DNA from 2 places in the Otoolea muris genome. Region 1 is predicted to be linked to the other one. Evidence: predicted binding sites of a transcription regulator. Region 1 holds the regulator's gene; the other holds the start of a gene.
The links. Region 1 encodes HrcA, which represses chaperone genes, less so after heat shock. Its sites were predicted from a motif close to TGTTAGCACTCNNNNNNNNNGAGTGCTAACA; they were not measured.
Positions count from the first base shown of each region.

Region 2: the regulator HrcA is predicted to act here: its motif matches at 1,819-1,849, upstream of NFS31_RS00375 (Hsp20/alpha crystallin family protein).

Region 1 covers NZ_CALPCY010000021.1:63,539-66,958, forward strand. The annotation lists gene NFS31_RS13875 (peptidoglycan recognition protein family protein) at 1-102, shown strand, start outside; gene NFS31_RS13880 (3D domain-containing protein) at 227-1,012, opposite strand; gene hrcA (heat-inducible transcriptional repressor HrcA) at 1,336-2,373, shown strand; gene grpE (nucleotide exchange factor GrpE) at 2,394-3,083, shown strand; gene dnaK (molecular chaperone DnaK) at 3,144-3,420, shown strand, end outside.
Region 2 covers NZ_CALPCY010000001.1:75,198-78,617, reverse strand. The annotation lists gene pglZ (BREX-1 system phosphatase PglZ type A) at 1-1,740, shown strand, start outside; gene NFS31_RS00375 (Hsp20/alpha crystallin family protein) at 1,976-2,407, shown strand; gene NFS31_RS00370 (SIR2 family NAD-dependent protein deacylase) at 2,757-3,420, shown strand, end outside.

The DNA of each region.
Region 1 (3,420 bases):
TGGTATTTCCTGGACAATACGGCAGGGGGACCGCTTGAGGGCGCGTGCTGGCACAGCCGGGAAAACGGCGCGCAGGAGATCTGGTACGTGGAGGACGAGTAAAGACACATAAAAAGAGCGGAAGGCATTCGCGCCTCCGCTCTTTTTATGCACAGACCTGCGCATGGGAATATGCGCACAGGCCGCGCGGCGGGCAGAAGGAAGTTCCCCCGCCTGATTGTATCCGTTATTCCACTGCATACACCTCGACAGACTGAACCCCGTAGGCCAGGGCCTCTTCGTGGGTCGGAAAATAGATGTCAAGGCGGTTGCCGACGATCGTGGAGCCGATATCTTCTACGGTATAGACCACATCGCCGATCATCAGTTTGGTTCCAAGAGGATATTTCGTGATATCAGCCGAGATCGTATGGTTCGCTTGCGGAACGGTTCCGGAATAGGTGAGAGCCGTCCCATTCGGACAGCACTGCGTGCATGTGCAGTACGCAGTCGTCTCGAAAATCCCCAGGAGAGCGCCGCGCTTTGCCGTATCGTCAGCTTTTCCCTTGGAGCCCGGCCCGGCATCCCCGGCCGGCCCCGAACCAGCGGCGACAACAGTGACAGCAGCTTCCTTTTTCGTATATCGGAAAGAACCGTATAAGCGCACTCTGCCCTCGTCGGTTTCAGCATAGGCTTCAATTATAAAGGATTGCCCTTTGAGCTTGTCCCAGTCAACCTGATAGGAGAATGCATGTTTTCCATTCGCAGCAGAATTTGTTAAGTCAGTACGGTATTGGTCTGCAGTCACTTTTACAAGTTCTTGCGGTTCCTTACTTCCGTCTGTGTATACACAGAGGACGACAGGAACGCTCTTGTCAGGATGCTCCGCATCGACCGCCCATCCGCTGATAACCGACTCCCCTGCTTCCGACAGCGCCCCGTCCACAGAGGCAAAGGAGGAGAAGGCGGCAACCAGTACAAAACAGACAGCCAGAATAACCGCGGATAATCCATGGCTTACTCTTGCTTTCATGATGTTCCTCACAATCCGTTAATTAATAGATACATTACTATTATATTACAAAACTGTTAAATGTCAAGTAAAAGAGGGAAAATGAGGAGATTTTGGGCTGCCTTTACAAATTAAAATCAGCAAAATCCGCAAAAATCAAAAAAACAGGTTGACAAACGCACGGCCAAGTAATATAGTATCAATTGTAGATGTTAGCACTCCACATGAATGAGTGCTAACAAAAGCAAAGCACCCGGCATTCCCCCGTTCAGCGTCTTCTGTCAGAGCTGAACAGGCCAGCGCGCAGCAGGAAGGCCGGCGAAGGAAGAAAGGATGTGCGGCGCATGGGGCTGGACGGGAGAAAGATACGGATACTGAAGGCCATTATCCAGACTTACCTCGAGACGGGCGAGCCGGTTGGTTCCAGGACCATATCAAAATACTCGGATTTGCAGCTCAGCTCGGCGACGATCCGGAATGAGATGTCGGATCTGGAGGAGATGGGGTACATCATGCAGCCTCATACCTCGGCGGGGCGGATTCCGTCTGACAAGGGATACCGCTTCTATGTGGATCAGCTCATTCAGGAGAAGGAGCATGAAGTGGCGCAGACGCGCGACATGGTGATCCAGCGCGTGGACCGGGTGGAGCTTCTTTTAAAACAGCTCGCAAGGCTCCTGGCGGTGAATACCAATTACGCCACGCTGATCAGCGGTCCGCAGTACCGCCGGACGAAGCTGAAATTCATCCAGCTTTCCAGGGTGGAGGCGGGAAAGCTTTTGATTGTGACGGTCCTGGAAGGGAACATCATCAAAAATTCCATTGCCCGCCTGGACGCGGAGCTTACGGACGAGGATATCCTGAATCTGAATATCCTCTTAAACAACAGCCTGATCGGCCTGACGATAGAGCAGATCAACCTGGATGTGATCAGCCGGATGAAGGAGCAGGCAGGCCCGAGGTGCGAGGTGGTGGATCTGGTCCTGAATGAGGTGGCGGAGGCCATCCGGGCCAACGAGGAGGATCTGCAGATTTATACCGAGGGCGCGACGAATATTTTTAAATATCCGGAACTGAGCGACGGAGAGCGGGCCAGCCAGCTACTGGGCACGCTGGAGCAGAAGGAAATTTTAAAGGAGCTTTTGTCAAATGACGCGGATCCGGAGAAGAAGAACGGAATTCAGGTTTATATTGGAAATGAGACGCCGGTGCAGTCCATGAAGGACTGCAGCGTGGTAACCGCCAATTATGAACTGGGCGGGGGCCTGCGGGGCACGATCGGGATCATAGGCCCCAAGCGGATGGATTATGACAAGGTGGTATCAACCCTTCGGTCGCTAATGAGCCAACTGGAGGATACATTTAATCAGGAAGAAAGGTGATTTGCAAAGTGAGCGAAGAGATGAAGGATAGAGAGACAAACGCAGGCGGGCCGGAAGAGGCGCAGACGCGGCGCACGGAAGAAGAGCCGGGCAGAGAGAAGGCCTGCGGGACGCGGACAGAGGACGCGGAAAACGACGGACTGGAAAAGGAGCAAACGGCGGCAAAAGGAGCTGAAGGCGCAGACGCGCAGGGCTGTCAGGAGGACGATCCGGAAGCGGATTCGCAGGGCGGCCCGGAGACAGGAAAGAAAAAAGGATTTTTTTCCAAAAAGAAGGATAAAAAGGACGAACAGATCGAGGAGCTGACGGATCGCTTAAAGCGCTCCATGGCGGAGTTTGACAATTACCGTAAGAGGACAGAGAAGGAAAAATCCGCGATGTACGAGATCGGCGCCAAGGATATCATCGAGAAGCTGCTCCCGGTGGTCGATAATTTCGAGCGCGGGCTGGCGGCCGTTCCGGAGGGGGAGAAGACGGTCTTCGCTGACGGAATGGATATGATTTACCGCCAGCTCATGAAGATGCTGGAGGATGCCGGCGTAAAGCCTATCGAGGCGGCCGGCCAGCCCTTTGACCCCAATTTCCACAACGCGGTGATGCATGTGGAGGATGAGAGCCTGGGGGAGAACATCATTGCAGAGGAGTTTCAGAAAGGTTACCTCTACCGCGACAGCGTGATACGGCACAGTATGGTAAAGGTGGCCAATTAACATAATTATTTTATATAACACGATTATCACGAATGTTTCAGATCCAGGAGGAAAAAGACGATGAGTAAGATTATTGGTATTGATTTAGGTACGACAAACAGTTGTGTGGCAGTGATGGAAGGCGGCAAGCCGGTGGTGATCGCCAACACGGAGGGCGTGAGGACCACGCCGTCGATCGTGGCTTTCACAAAGACAGGAGAGAGGCTGGTCGGCGAGCCGGCGAAGCGCCAGGCGGTTACGAACGCGGAGAAGACCATTTCCTCGATCAAGAGGCATGTGGGAACGGATTATAAGGTCAGCATTGACGACAAGAAATATACGCCGCAGGAGATCTCGG
Region 2 (3,420 bases), on a different contig from region 1:
CCGTGTATCAACGAGGTAATTCTAACAAAGCTGATGACAGAAATCAGCGACCAGATCATTGATGTGGATGCGATTACTGCGGCTGTGGAAAAACGGAGAACCTGCGCCTGGTATGAGCCGTTTGAAAATTTCTACAACGGTATTTTACAGGCGGCGAATATGCAGCGCTTCTTCAAAAAGCATTCTGCCGGATTCCATGCCGCGGAAGCAAAGGACATCTGGAACGAATACACGGAAAGCTATTATCAGATGGACACCTATTACCGTTTGTTCCACCTGAGTTTCCAAAAGAGCCTGGAGACTTCCAATGCTCTGCTGGATGATTTGTTTAAGCGCGTTGCAGATAAGGTGGAAGGGCTTTATACCCACTGGTTCCTGGGCGAGCTGGGCAGCAACTGGTCGGATGTGTGCGCAGAGGAGCTGGCGGCCTGCGGCAAGGTTCTGGGAGTTCCCCAGCAGGAAGAATTTTACCGTTCCCGCGTTAAAACATTGGATACGAAAGTATTTGTGATTATCTCGGATGCGATGCGTTATGAAGTGGCGGCCGCTATGGCAGACCAGCTTCGCAGAGAGACGCAGAGTAAGGTTTCTGTCAGCAGCATGCAGAGCATCTTTCCCTCTATCACAAAGTTCGGCATGGCGGCATTACTGCCGCATAAAGAACTGACAGCAGAACTTCGGAACAATCTGCTGACGGTTCTGGCAGATGGCCGGCCTACGGCAAGCGGCTATCGGGATAAGATCCTGAAAATGGAAGATCCGGCGAGCGCAGCCTTAAAATACAACGATATGATTGCCATGAAGCGCGCCGAGCGAAGCGCGCTGGTAAAGGGGATGAATGTGGTCTATATCTACCACGATACCATTGATGAAGCGAGCCATACGTCTGACACGGCAGTTTTCGCCGCCTGCGATAAAGCAATTTCTGAATTGAAGAACCTTGTGCGCATTATTGTAAATGAATTTGGCGGCGCCAATATTTTAATTACGGCTGACCATGGATTCCTTTATACATACAGTCCGCTGACAGAGGATGACAAGGTTGGCAGAAATGAATTTTATGATGTGGATAAGGAAAATGCCGGCGCTCTGAAAAGAGAAAGCGCCAGACGATGCGTGGAATACGGCAGACGCTACGTAATCATGCAGAAAGGCGCGCAGCCAAACTATCTATTGCCGGTAAAGTTCCTGGATGGCAAAACAGAGTTCGCCGGGTTTGCGCCGAGAGAAAGCATCCGTATCAAGATGAACGGCGGCGGCATGAACTTTGTGCATGGCGGTATCAGCCTGCAGGAAATGGTGGTTCCGGTGATTGAGTATCACTATCTCCGCAATGATTCTATGGAATATAAGCGTAACAAGCAGAAGTATGATACAAAGCCTGTGACGGTTCATCTGCTGTCAGCAAGCCGCAAGATCAGCAATATGATTTTCTCCCTGAACTTTTATCAGAAGGATGCGGTGGGAGCAAACCGTGAAGCGGCTGCCTATCAGGTTTATTTTACGGATGAAAACGGCAGGCAGATCAGTGATGTTCAGAAGATTATTGCAGATAAGACCAGCGGCAACGGCGCAGAGCGTACGTTCCGCTGCCAGTTCAATCTGAAATCGCTGAAATACAGCAATACGGCTGCGTATTATCTGGTAATTGCAGATGAACAGGGACTGCAGGCGCCGCAGCGCGAGCTGTTCCAGATAGACATCGCCTTTGCGGCGGATGAGTTTGATTTCTTTAGGTAAAAATCGAAAGGGACGGAAAAACGGAGCAATTTACAGAGGGAGAAAGCAAATCAAGGTTTCACAAATTCTTCACAAAAAAATTAGCACTCACCGCTTGACAGTGCTAATAACATGTGTTATATTACATGTATAGCAAAGGAAAAGAAATGAAACCAGGGCGATTGCATCCAGGTTTTCATGAGCCCTTTGTTTCCCACAAAAATCAAAACCATTCAAAGAAAAGGAGAGATGATATATGTTAATGCCGAGTATTTTCAGAGAAAATTTATTAGACGACTTTTTTGGTTCCCCGTTCCGCACCCACAGCTATGAGACAAGCGTGAATGAGATGATGAAAACGGATGTGAAGGAAAACGGCCAGGGATATGAGATGATCATGAACCTTCCGGGAATTAAGAAGGAGGATGTGAAGGCGGAATTAAAGGACGGCTATCTGACCATCCAGGCGTCCTCCAATTCAGAGAAGAATGAGAAGGACAGCGAGGGGCGCTATATCCGCCGGGAGCGCTACAGCGGCTCGTGCAGCAGAAGTTTTTATATAGGAGAAGCCGTCAGGCAGGAGGATATTAAGGCCAGATTTGAGGATGGGACATTGAAGCTCCTGATCCCCAAAAAGGAGGAGAGGCCCGCGGCAGAGGAGAAGCGGTATATTGCCATCGAGGGCTGAGGCAGAGGCTTGCTGCCGCCGCGTAATCGTATGGTCTGCGCATCTGTTTGCGCAGACCTGTCTGAACGGTTACTATTCCGGTAACCGTTCAGACGGGGCATCTTCTTGCCCGTCTGCGCCGGACAAGAAGCATCGGATGTCCATCCGATGTGGAATCTGACAGAAATTTGGGCTTATAAGCAAGCTTAACGCCTAAATTCCCGCCGGATTCCCCGCCGTCTAACTGTTACCCGGAATATGCAATATATCCTGATAAAATTCCGGAAACACTTGTAACCCTATATTTTTTCTAGTATAATAATTAATGTAATGTATTGGAACATAAAAATATGGGAGGGAGCGTGTATGCATGGATAGGGATATCAGCCGTTTAAAAGACATTCTGAACAGGAGCAATTATACGGTTGCAGTGTGCGGTTCAGGCATGGCGGCAGAGAGTGGTTTTCTGGGGTTTAAGATGGCGGAGCGGGCCTATGAGATAGAGAGGGCCTATGGGGCGTCGCCGGAAGAGATTTTTACGGGCGGTTATTACAACACGCGGACGGTGCAGTTCTTTAATTTTTATAAAAAGGAGATGCTTGAGAAGGTTCCGGAGCCGGGAGCCGGAAGCCGTGTTCTGGCTGCGATGGAGAAGGCGGGGCGTCTGCAGTGCATCATTACGGCAAACGTCTTTGAGCAGGAGCAGAGAGCGGGCTGTGAAAATGTGATTAACCTGCACGGCAGCGTTTTTGCCAACCGCTGCCCGCATTGCGGCGAGAATTATGCGATGGAAGAGATAAGGGACGCCAAAGGCGTGCCGCATTGCAGGAAGTGCAACAGCGTGGTGCGCCCGCTGGTTTCATTATATGGAGAGATGATCGACAGCCGCGTAATGACGAGAACCACAGAGGAGATCGGAAGGGCGGATGTGCTGCTCCTCTTAGGGACCACGATGCAGTCTGAGGTATTTTCCAATTATATCCGCTATTTTAACGGAAAAGCTCTGGTGATTATCCACAAGGAAAGCCATTTCT